Methylobacterium mesophilicum SR1.6/6: one gene and its partner. The protein of the gene in region 1 interacts with the protein of each later gene in a pairwise test. Links are inferred from orthologs where the notes say so. Each region holds a gene or a part of one and is shown on either strand. Other genes may lie near its edges.

The links.
Region 2: the proteins of MMSR116_RS13160 (region 1) and MMSR116_RS20385 interact in binary tests that used the Escherichia coli proteins (3 or more experiments, as listed by UniProt). The link is inferred for Methylobacterium mesophilicum SR1.6/6 from one-to-one orthologs.

The regions. Positions count from the first base shown.
Region 1 is NZ_CP043538.1:2,763,541-2,769,204, reverse strand. What follows is about bases 990-3,864. They hold MMSR116_RS13160 (ABC-F family ATP-binding cassette domain-containing protein), read left to right. Parts: upstream 990-1,431; coding sequence 1,432-3,297; downstream 3,298-3,864. Other genes in these bases: MMSR116_RS13155 (aspartate aminotransferase family protein), read right to left, coding at 3,348-3,864; MMSR116_RS13165 (HD-GYP domain-containing protein), read right to left, coding at 990-1,111. Also shown: MMSR116_RS13170 (UDP-3-O-acyl-N-acetylglucosamine deacetylase), read left to right, coding at 1-30; more of MMSR116_RS13165, read right to left, coding at 50-989; more of MMSR116_RS13155, read right to left, coding at 3,865-4,649; MMSR116_RS13150 (LysR substrate-binding domain-containing protein), read left to right, coding at 4,743-5,597. UniProt on the Escherichia coli protein: Genetic data indicate it may be involved in ribosome assembly or function.
Region 2 is NZ_CP043538.1:4,252,610-4,258,910, forward strand. What follows is about bases 751-4,262. They hold MMSR116_RS20385 (2-oxoglutarate dehydrogenase E1 component), read left to right. Parts: upstream 751-1,074; coding sequence 1,075-4,062; downstream 4,063-4,262. Other genes in these bases: sucD (succinate--CoA ligase subunit alpha), read left to right, coding at 751-903; odhB (2-oxoglutarate dehydrogenase complex dihydrolipoyllysine-residue succinyltransferase), read left to right, coding at 4,154-4,262. Also shown: sucC (ADP-forming succinate--CoA ligase subunit beta), read left to right, coding at 1-16; more of sucD, read left to right, coding at 19-750; more of odhB, read left to right, coding at 4,263-5,473; MMSR116_RS20395 (SDR family oxidoreductase), read left to right, coding at 5,481-6,236. UniProt on the Escherichia coli protein: E1 component of the 2-oxoglutarate dehydrogenase (OGDH) complex which catalyzes the decarboxylation of 2-oxoglutarate, the first step in the conversion of 2-oxoglutarate to succinyl-CoA and CO(2).

The DNA of each region.
Region 1 (5,664 bases):
GAGGACGAAGGGGCCTGGGAGCTCATCTGAACGCGGGCGAACGGATCCGTCAGGCCGAAACCCGGAGTGGCGTCTCACAGGCGAGCGCGACGCCTCCGAATGCGCGCACGAGGTCGCCGTCGAGCTTGGCCTCCATGGTCTTCAGGATCGCGTAGGCCTCGCCAGCGGCTTTCGGCGCCTTGTAGGGTCGGGCCTCAATGAGCGCCGCGAAGATGTCGCAGATCGTGATCAGCCGGACGAGATCCGGGATCTCCTTGCCGCAGAGCTTATCCGGATAGCCGGTGCCATCGAGGTACTCATGGTGGGAGCGGACCACCGCCAGGGTCAGCGCATCGTAACCCCCTCCGAGGAGCATGCCGTGTCCGAGAACCGGATGGCGGGCCATCTCGACCCGTTCCTCCGGCGTCAGTGGGGCCGGCTTGTTCAGGATGGCGAGCGGGATCTTGGCCTTGCCGATGTCGTGGAGCAGCGCGCCCTTGATCAGAAAGTTCGAGTCGGATTCGTTGAGCCCGAGTTGGCGCGCGAAGGCCGCCGCCAAACCGGCGACGCTCAGGCAATGGCGGTGGGTTACGTCATCGAACTTCGCCACCACGGCAAGCCAATCCCGGATTTTGGCCTCGCGGACCGCGCGATTGACCAGGACAGCCCCGGACTCGACGATCGCCGGCTCAGGGCAGCGATCGGCACGGAAGATGGCGGCGAAGGCTGTCCGCGCGCCTTCGATTCCTTCCCGCGGGATAGCGGCCGTCCGACCCGACGGCTCGCCGGTCAGGGACGCGACGGCGTTGAGCAGCATGGCCCCGGCCACAGAGGCCGGCAGGGCCCGGGTCGCCCCCAGGGCCGTGGCCTGGATCTCGCCGCGCTCCAGGTTGCCGTGGACCAGATGCAGGAAGGGCGTACCGGTGCCGCGCGCCACCGCGAGGGCTTGGCGCAGACGGCGCACGGACTCGGACGTCAGCGCACTGACGTCGCTGATGATCAGCGTGGCGCCTGCGGGCGGCGCGGCATCGCCGTAGAGGTCGTGGAGCGTCGCTGACCCGACCGCGCCGAGGCTGCGGGCGAGCCGCTCGCCGCGGCTGAGGTCGTCGGTGAGGATCAGGGTCCGGCCCAAGATTTCGCTCCCGTCGTCCGCCCCCCCCGAGCGCACGATACCGCAGGCTGCGGCGCGCCCACCCAACGGCGCGCCGAGACGCAATACTGATCCGCCTGCGTCCGCATTCGTACCCAGGGGACGACCACCGCGGTTGGACCGCAGGCTTGATGCGCGATACTGAAGCGGCTTTGATGCCATTCCGTTAAAATGCCGGCTTTTGCATCGCTTTTAGATCGATCAACAGAGACCGATCCCCTACGACTGCTTGTTGATCGGCGCAGATGGCCGGCACGCAGGCCGCGCTTGCCTCGCCGCGTCCGGACGGCCAGAACGCCGCCATGCTGCGCGTCAACGACCTTTCCTACCGCATCGGCGACCGTCTGATCCTCGACTCGGCGAGCTTTACGATCCCGGAGGGCGCCCGCGTGGGGCTCGTCGGGCGCAACGGCGCCGGCAAGACCACGCTGTTCAAGGCCATCCTGGGCGACCTTCCGGTGGATGCGAAATCCGTATCCCTGCCCCGGGGCATGCGGATCGGTGCCGTTGCGCAGGAGGCGCCGGCCGGTCCCGAGACGCTGCACGCCGTCGTCCTCGCCGCCGACACGGAACGCGCCCGGCTGATGGCGGAGGCTGAGCACGCCGACGGACTGCGCCGGGCCGAGATCGAGACGCGGCTTGTCGATATCGACGCTCACTCGGCGCCGGCGCGTGCGGCCGCGATCCTGCACGGTCTCGGCTTCGATGCGGCCGCCCAGGGCCGCCCCTGCTCGGACTTTTCCGGCGGTTGGCGAATGCGCGTGGCGCTCGCCGCCGTGCTGTTCTCCGAACCGGACCTGCTGCTCCTCGACGAGCCGACCAACTACCTCGACATCGAGGGCACCCTCTGGCTCTACGACTACCTGGAACGTTACCCGCGTACGGCGATCATCATCAGCCACGACCGCGACCTGCTCGACACCAGCGTCGACCACATCCTCCATCTCGATCGCGGCAAGCTGACGATTTACCGCGGCGGCTATACGAGCTTCGCCAAGCAGCTGTCCGAGAAGCGGGTCCTGCAGGCCAAGGCCAAGGCCAAGCAGGATGCCGAGCGGGCGCATCTGCAGAGCTTCATCGACCGCTTCAAGGCCAAGGCCACCAAGGCGCGGCAGGCCCAGTCACGGATGAAGCGGCTCGCCAAGATGGAGCCGATCGCGGCGCTCCTCGAGGACGACGTGCCGGTGATCCATCTGCCGAGCCCGGAGAAGCCGCTGTCGCCGCCGATCGTCGCCATGGAGCGGGTGAAGGCCGGCTACGGCGACCGCATCGTGCTCACCGGGCTCGATCTCAGTCTCGCGCCTGACGACCGGGTGGCGCTGCTGGGCGCCAACGGCAACGGCAAGTCCACCTTCTGCAAGCTGATCGGCGGTCGGCTGGGGCCGCTTGCCGGCGAGGTCAAGCGCTCCTCCAAGATGGAGGTGGCCTATTTCGCCCAGCACCAGCTCGACGAGTTGCGCCCCGCCGAGAGCGCTTACGCGCATGTCCGGACCCTGATGCCGGACGTGCCGGAGGCGAAGGTGCGCTCAGCGACAGCCCGCCTCGGTTTCGGCGCCAACAAGGCCGACACGCCGGTGGAGAAGCTCTCAGGCGGCGAGAAGGCGCGCCTGCTGATGGGACTCGCCGCCTTCCACGGGCCTCACCTCCTGATCCTCGACGAGCCGACCAACCATCTCGACATCGAGAGCCGTCAGGCCCTGGTCGAGGCGATCAACGACTACGAGGGTGCTGTCATCCTGGTCTCCCACGATCGGTTCCTGGTCGAGGCCTGCGCCGACCGGCTCTGGCTCGTCTCGGATGGCACCGTGAAGACCTTCGACGGCGACATGGACGATTACCGCCGCCTCGTTCTGTCGGGCCCGGAGCGGGACGCGGAGCGCGACGCCGAGCCGTCCGGCGGTCAGAAGGCCGAGGCGCGGCGCGCGGGCGTCGAGCGCCGCGCCGCGCTGGCACCGTTGCGCAAGCGGCTCGACGCCATCGAGGCGCGGATGGCGAAGCTGACGGCGGCGATTCAGAAGATCGACGCGGCCCTGGAGGACGGCTCGGCCTTCCGCGAAAACGCCGCCAAGGCCGGCGAGATCGCCAAGATGCGGGCGGACGCGGCCAGCGCGCTCGCAGCCGCCGAGGAGGAGTGGCTGACCGTGAGCGCTGAAATCGAGGCGGCCTGAGCGCTTGAGGACGCGCCAGGGAAGCCTTGCGGAAGCCTTTTGGAAGCCGCCTATACGGCACTCTCGATCGCCTGCTCGAGGATGTCGACACCAAGGTCGAGTTCCGCGTCCGTGGCCGTCAGCGGCGGCGCGATGCGAAACACGCCGCCCATGCCCGGCAGCTGGACGATGTTCATGCTCAGCCCGAGTTCGAGGCAGCGCCGGGTGATCGCGTCGCCCAGTTCCGGCGCCGGCACCTTGGAGGCCCGGTCGGCGACGATTTCCACGCCCTGCAGCAGCCCCCGCCCGCGCACGTCGCCGATGCAGGCAAAGCGTTGCTGGAGCGCGCGCAACCGGGCGGCCAGATGGGCGCCGGCCGCCGCGGCCCGCGCGACGAGCCCGTCGCGCTGAACGATCTCCAAGACCTTCAGGCCGACCGCCGCCGGGAGCGGATCGGAGACATGGGTCGTGTAGAACAGGAAGCCGCGGGCGTGGCAGAGATCCTCGATCTCCGGCGTGGTCATCACCGCGGCGAGCGGCAGGCCGGCGCCCAGCGTCTTCGACAGGGTGAGGATATCCGGCACCACCCCGTCGCGCTCGCACGCGAACATCAGCCCGGTGCGGCCGATACCAGTTTGGGCCTCGTCGAGGATCAGCAGCATGCCGCGCTCGGTGCATTTCTGCTTGAGCGCCGCGAGGTAGCCGGGCGGAAGCTCGATGATCCCGCCGGAGCTGAGGATCGGTTCGGCCAGGAACGCCGCGAGATTGCCGGTGGATTGACGGTCGACCAGCGCGAAGGCGTAGTCCAGCTCGGCCTGCCAATTGGGAGCGCCCCCCGTCTCGAAGATGGGGCGGTAGGCATTCGGCGCCGGAATCGCGAACGATCCGACCGGCGCCGGGCCGTAGCCCTTGCGACCCGCGCTGTAGGTCGCCGAAGCGGCCCCGGCCGTCATGCCGTGCCAGGACTGGGCGAAGCTCACCACCTCCCAGCCGCCGGTGGCGAGCTTGGCCATGCGCAGCGCGGCCTCATTGGCCTCCGCCCCGGTCGTCAACAGCATGGACCGGTCGAGTTGCCCAGGCGCGAGCCGGGCGAGTTCGGTGGCGAGATCGACCACGGGTCGGCTCAGCATGCCGCTGAACAGATGGTCGAGGGTCCTCACGTGATCCGCCACCACCGCGGCGATTTCCGGATGGCCGTGGCCCAGGATCGCGCTCATCTGACCGGAGGTAAAATCGAGGATTTTCCTGCCGTCGGCGTCGATGACGAAGCTGCCTTCCGCCCGCTCGACGATGACGGGGGCGAACGCGCCGCCATACCGCACCAAGTGGCGCCGGGCGCGATCCCAGAAATCTTCGTCGGCATTCTGCGTCATCGTCGCTCGTGCTCCGCGTCTGCCTAGCATGCTAAGGGGCGACCGGACCCGCGCACCAGCTTATAGTTCTGAAACGAGAATTCAGAGATCCTGATGGGTCGGACCCTCGATATCGACCTTCTGCGCAGCTTCGCCGCCGTGGCGGAGACCGGTGCACTCAGCCGGGCGGCCGAGCGGGTCGGCCGAAGCCAAGCCGCGCTGAGCATGCAGATGAAGCGACTGGAGGAACTCATCGACCGACCGTTGCTGACGCGGACGGGCCGGGGTGTTCTGCTCACCGTCCAGGGCGAGCGACTTCTCGTCCATGGCCGACGCATCCTCGCGTCGCACGACGATGCCCTCGCCGAATTCTCGGGTCGGAGCCTCAGCGGATCCCTGCGCTTCGGATGCCCGGATGATTATGCCCAAGCGTTCCTGCCCGTGCTCCTGCGCGGCTTCGCTCAGCAACATCCGGCAGCGGCGATCGACGTGGTCTGCGCCGCGACGCCCCGGCTCGAAGAACGGCTCGAACGCGGCGGCCTCGACCTTGCCCTGGTCTCCGTTCCCCGCGTGGCCGAGCGCGCCATCCTGAGGCGGGAAGAACTCGTTTGGGTGACGGCGAAGGATGCCACCGCACCGTGGCCGGACCCGCTGCCGCTCGCCCTCGGCGATCCCGACACCCTCGATCATCGGGCGGCGCGCACCGCCTTGGAGCGGGCCGGGCGCGCCTACCGGATCGCCTACGCGAGCGGTAGCCTGTCGGGGCTGCTGGCGGTCGCGCGGTCGGGCCAAGCCGTTGCAGTGCTGACCCGGTCGGCGGTTCCGGCCGATCTGCGCGTCGAGTCGCGGGGGAACGGACTACCGCCGCTTCCACGGATCGGCCTCACGCTCCGTCTGGAGGAGCAGCACGCCTCGCCGCTGACGCGCGCCTTTACCGCGCACGTGCGGGCAGTGCTGCCGGGTCTTTAAGGAAGTGTGGGCGGAGGGTCGGCGTCTTAGAGCGCCTAACAGAACGGGCACGGATCGTGTGGTCGGG
Region 2 (6,301 bases), 1.5 Mb from region 1 along the record:
CGTGAAGGGAGCCTGATCATGTCGGTGATGATCGACGCCAATACCAAGGTCATCTGCCAGGGCTTCACCGGCAAGAACGGGACCTTCCACTCCGAGCAGGCCATCGCGTACGGCACCAAGATGGTCGGCGGCACGTCGCCCGGTAAGGGCGGCTCAAGCCATCTCGGCCTGCCGGTGTTCGACACGGTGGCCGAGGCCCGCGAGGCCACGGGCGCCGAGGCCTCGGTGGTCTACGTGCCGCCGCCGGGCGCGGCGGATGCGATCTGCGAGGCGATCAGTGCCGAGGTGCCGCTGATCGTCTGCATCACGGAGGGCATCCCGGTGCTCGACATGGTTCGGGTGAAGCGGGCGCTCACCGGCTCGAAGTCGCGCCTCGTCGGGCCGAATTGCCCGGGCATCGTCACGGCCGGCGAGTCGAAGATCGGCATCATGCCGGCCAACATCTTCCGGCCCGGCTCCGTCGGCATCGTGTCCCGCTCGGGCACGCTGACCTACGAGGCGGTGTTCCAGACCTCCAATGCCGGCCTCGGCCAGACGACCGCGGTCGGCATCGGCGGCGATCCGGTGAAGGGTACCGAATTCATCGACGTGCTGGAGCTGTTCCTCGCCGACCCGAAGACCGAGTCGATCGTGATGATCGGCGAGATCGGCGGATCGGCCGAGGAAGAGGCGGCGCAGTTCCTGAAGGACGAGGCCAAGCGCGGGCGCAAGAAGCCGATGGTCGGGTTCATCGCCGGCCGCACGGCGCCTCCGGGCCGCCGCATGGGCCATGCCGGCGCGATCATCTCGGGCGGCAAGGGCGGCGCCGAGGACAAGATCGCCGCCATGGAGGCCGCGGGCATCCGCGTGTCGCCGTCGCCGGCCCGGCTGGGCTCCACGCTCGTCGAGGTTTTGAAGGGCTGAGGCCCCGCGCGCCTGCGTTGCGGCCATCGCAGGGCCGCAACCCCCATATCGGGCGTGCAGACGATTTCAGCGGGGCGGTCACCCGCCCCGTTTCGGTTTGAGGGCGCTCCGCCGCGCTGACGGAGATCCCGAAGGGCAGGGCTCCTGCCCGCGCGACAGGATGGACGCACCATGGCACGCCAGGACGTGAACGAAGCGCTCCTCGAAACCTCGTTCCTCTACGGCGCCAACGCCGCCTACATCGAGGACTTGCAGGCGGCCTACGCCCGCAACCCGTCCTCCGTGGATCCGGAATGGCAGACCTTCTTCAAGGGTCTCGGCGAGGACGAGACCCTGGTCGAGAAGAACGCCGCCGGCGCCTCCTGGGAGCGGCCGAACTGGCCGGTGCCGCTGAACGGCGAATTGGTCTCGGCGCTCGATGGCAACTGGGGCGCGCTGGAGAAGGCGATCGGCGACAAGATCGTCGCGCGCGAGGCCAAGGAGGCCAAGCCCGGAAAGCCGCAGGACAGCGTCACGGCCACCACCGGCGTCTCGGTGGAACAGGCGACGAAGGATTCGGTGCGGGCGATCATGCTGATCCGCTCCTACCGCATGCGCGGCCACCTGCACGCCAAGCTCGACCCGCTGGGCCTCGCCCCGCGTGGCGACCACGAGGAGTTGCACCCGCAGCATTACGGCTTCCAGGAAAGCGACTGGGACCGCCCGATCTTCCTCGACAACGTGCTCGGCCTCCAGTTCGGCACGATCCGCGAGATCGTCGACATCCTAGAGCGGACCTACTGCCAGACGCTCGGCGTCGAGTTCATGCACATCTCCGACCCCGCCGAGAAGGCGTGGATCCAAGAGCGCATCGAGGGCAAGGACAAGGAGATTTCCTTCACCCCCGAGGGCCGCCGGGCGATCCTCAACAAGCTGATCGAGGCCGAGGGCTTCGAGAAATTCCTGGACCTCAAGTACACCGGCACCAAGCGCTTCGGTCTCGACGGCGGCGAGTCGATGATCCCGGCGCTGGAGCAGATCATCAAGCGCGGCGGCGCGCTCGGCGTCCGCGAGATCGTGCTCGGCATGGCCCATCGCGGCCGGCTCAACGTGCTCACCAACGTGATGGCCAAGCCCTTCCGGGCGGTGTTCCACGAGTTCAAGGGCGGCTCGGCCTCCCCGGCCGAGGTCGAGGGCTCGGGCGACGTGAAGTACCATCTGGGCGCGTCCTCGGATCGCGCCTTCGACGGCAACAACGTCCACCTGTCGCTCACCGCCAACCCGTCGCACCTCGAGATCGTCGATCCGGTGGTGCTCGGGAAGGTCCGCGCCAAGCAGGACCAGTGGGCCAAGCCCAACATCGAGCGCCGCACGGTGCTGCCGCTCCTGATCCACGGCGACGCCGCCTTCGCGGGCCAGGGCGTGGTGGCGGAGTGCTTCGGCCTGTCGGGCCTGAAGGGTCACCGCACCGGCGGCTCCATCCACTTCATCATCAACAACCAGATCGGCTTCACCACCGATCCGCGCTTCTCGCGCTCCTCGCCCTACCCGTCCGACGTCGCCAAGATGGTCGAGGCGCCGATCTTCCACTGCAACGGCGACGATCCCGAGGCCGTCACCTTCGCCGCGAAGGTCGCGGTCGAGTACCGGCAGAAGTTCGGCAAGCCGGTCGTGATCGACATGCTGTGCTACCGCCGCTTCGGCCACAACGAGGGCGACGAGCCGGCCTTCACCCAGCCGAAGATGTACCAGCGGATCCGCAAGCACCCGTCGGTGCTGGAGACTTACGGCCGCAAGCTCGTCGAGAACGGCTCCGTGACCCAGGAGGCGCTCGACGCCCGAAAGGCCGAGTTCCGCGGGATGCTCGACAGCGAGCTCGACGTCGCCAACAATTACAAGGCGAACAAGGCCGACTGGCTCGACGGGCGCTGGTCCGGCGTGAAGGCCGTGCACGAGGACGTGGACGATCCGCGCCGCGGCCGTACCGCCGTCTCGGCGGAGACCCTCCAGGAGATCGGCCGCAGGATCACGCAGGTGCCCCCGGGCTTCCACCTGCACCGGACGATCCAGCGCTTCATGGACAACCGCGCCAAGGCGGTGGAAACCGGGGCGGGCATCGACTGGGCGACCGCCGAGGCGCTGGCCTTCGGGGCGACCCTCCTCGACGGCAACCGGGTCCGGCTCTCGGGCCAGGACGTCGAGCGCGGCACCTTCTCGCAGCGCCACGCCCTGGTGATCGATCAGGAGAACGAGCAGCGCTACACGCCGCTCAACTCCATCCGCGAGGGGCAGGCGTCCATCGAGATCATCAACTCGATGCTCTCCGAGGAGGCGGTGCTCGGCTTCGAGTACGGCTACTCGCTGGCCGAGCCGAACGCCCTGGTCCTGTGGGAGGCGCAGTTCGGCGACTTCGCCAACGGCGCCCAGGTGGTGATCGACCAGTTCATCGCGTCCGGCGAGCGCAAGTGGCTGCGCATGTCCGGCCTCGTGCTGCTGCTGCCGCACGGCTACGAGGGGCAGGGGCCCGAACACTCCTCCGCCCGCCTGGAGCGCTACCTCCAGGCCTGCGCCGAGGACAACATGCAGGTCGCCAACGTCACGACGCCGGCGAACTACTTCCACATCCTGCGCCGCCAGCTGAAGCGGGACTTCCGCAAGCCGCTGGTGCTGATGACGCCGAAGTCGCTGCTGCGCCACAAGCGCGCCGTCTCGAACCTCGACGCGCTCGCCGAGGGCTCGACCTTCCATCGCGTGCTCTGGGACGACGCCGAGGAGGAGGGCGCGCAGAACAAGCTGGTGCGCGACGACAAGATCCGCCGCGTCGTGCTGTGCTCCGGCAAGGTCTACTACGACCTGCTGGAGGAGCGGGAGAAGCGCGGCCTCAACGACATCTACCTGATGCGCGTCGAGCAGCTCTACCCGTTCCCGCTGAAGGCGCTGGCCAACGAGATGGCGCGCTTCCGCAACGCCGACGTGATCTGGTGCCAGGAGGAACCCAAGAACATGGGCTCCTGGTCCTTCGTCGAGCCCTACCTCGAATGGGTGCTCGGCCAGGCCGGCTCCGCGGTGAAGCGCGCCCGCTACGTCGGCCGTCCGGCCTCCGCCTCCACGGCGGTCGGCCAGATGTCGAAGCACCAGGCGCAGCTCCAGGCCTTCCTCAACGAGGCCCTGGCGGTCTGATTTCTTGGGACTTGGCGGCGGCCTGCTCCGGCCGCCGCCTCTCACTCCTGGCCGTCCGGCACGGCCGAACCGATCCGGAAGTGCAAGACCTATGGCAACCGACATCCTCGTCCCGACGCTCGGCGAATCCGTGAGCGAGGCCACCATCGGCCGCTGGTTCAAGAAGCCGGGCGACACGGTCGCGGCCGACGAGCCGATCGTCGAACTCGAGACCGACAAGGTGACCCTGGAGGTCAACGCTCCGGCGGCGGGTGAGCTCGGCGAGATTCTCGTCAAGGACGGCGAGACCGTGGAGCCCGGCGCGCTCCTCGGCTCGATCGTCGAGGCCGGGGCGGGCGCAGCGCCGGCCAAGAAGGCAGCTCCGAAGGCGGCCGAGTCCAAGACCGAGACCCGCAGCGAGGCCCCGAAGGCCGCTTCCTCCGACAAGGCCGAGGCGCCGGCCCAGGAATCCTCGGCCGGCTACGGAAACCACGGCGACGCGGCCGCCCCAGCAGCGCAGCAGCGCCCGGCGGGCGACAACGGCCCGGCGGTGGCCAAGCTAGCCCGCGAATCCGGCGTCGATCCGTCGGGCGTGAACGGATCGGGCAAGGACGGCCGCGTCACCAAGGGCGACATGCTCGGCGCCATCGCCAAGGGCCCGGCCCCGTCTGCGGCACCCGCCAAGGAGGCCCGTCCGACCCTGCCGCGTGCCCCCTCGGCGCCGGACGATGCCGCGCGCGAGGAGCGCGTGCGCATGACGAAGCTCCGCCAGACCATCGCGCGCCGCCTCAAAGACGCGCAGGACACGGCTGCGATGCTGACGACGTTCAACGACGTCGACATGTCGGCCGTGATGGCGATGCGCAGCCAGTACAAGGACATCTTCGAGAAGAAGCACGGCACGAAGCTCGGCTTCATGGGCTTCTTCACTAAGGCGGTGATCGGCGCCCTCAAGGACGTGCCGGCGGTGAACGCCGAGATCGACGGGCAGGACCTCGTCTACAAGAACTACTACCATATCGGCATCGCGGTCGGCACCGATAAGGGCCTCGTCGTCCCGGTGGTGCGCGACGCCGACGACCTGTCGATCGCCGGCATCGAGAAGAAGATCGCCGGCTTCGGCAAGAAGGCACGCGACGGCAAGCTCTCCATCGAGGAGATGCAGGGCGGCACCTTCACGATCACCAACGGCGGCATCTACGGCTCGCTGATGTCGACGCCGATCCTCAACGCGCCGCAATCGGGCATCCTCGGCATGCACCGCATCGAGGAGCGCCCGGTGGTCCGCGCCGGCAAGATCGAGGCGCGGCCGATGATGTACCTCGCCCTGTCGTACGACCATCGCATCGTCGACGGTAAGGAGGCCGTGACCTTCCTCGTGCGGGTCAAGGAGGCGCTGGAGGATCCGGCTCGCCTCGTGCTGGACCTCTGAGGCTGTCATGTCGGGCGCTGAGAACAGGGTCGCCATCGTCACCGGCGGCAGCCGCGGCATCGGCCGGGCCGTGGCGCTGCTCCTGGCCGAGCGCGGCTATGCGGTCTGCCTGAGCTACGTGTCGGACGCCGCCGCGGCGCAAGGCATAGTCGACACGATCACCGCCAGGGGCGGCAAGGCGCTGGCCGTGAAGGGCGATGTCGGCAGCGAGGCCGACGTGATTGCCCTGTTCCAGGCCGCCGACGGGCTCGGTCGGCTCACGGCGCTGGTCAACAATGCCGGCGTGGTCGACGTGAAGTCCGACGTCGCCGACATGAGCCTCACCCGCCTGCAGCGGATGATGACCACCAACGTGGTCGGCAGCTTCCTCTGCGCCCGCGAGGCGGTGCGGCGGATGTCCACGAAGCGCGGCGGGACCGGGGGCGCGATCGTGAACCTGTCCTCGGTGGCGGCGCGGCTGGGCGGTCCCGGCCAGTTCGTGGACTACGCCGCCTCGAAGGGCGCGATCGATTCACTGACGATCGGCCTCGCCCGCGAGGTGGCCGCCGAAGGCATCCGCGTCAACGCGGTGGCGCCCGGCATCATCGCCACTGAGATTCACGCCAGCGGCGGTGAGCCTGACCGCGTGGAGCGCCTTGGACCTGGCGTCCCGATCGGCCGGGCGGGCACCGCCGAGGAGGTCGCCGCGCCGATCGTGTGGCTCCTCTCGGAGGAGGCTTCCTACACCACGGGCGCCATCCTCGACGTCGGCGGCGGCCGCTGAGCCTCGACCCGACCTGACATTCTATGCCCGTCAGCGACGCGGCACGACCGAGCGGAAGCGAACCT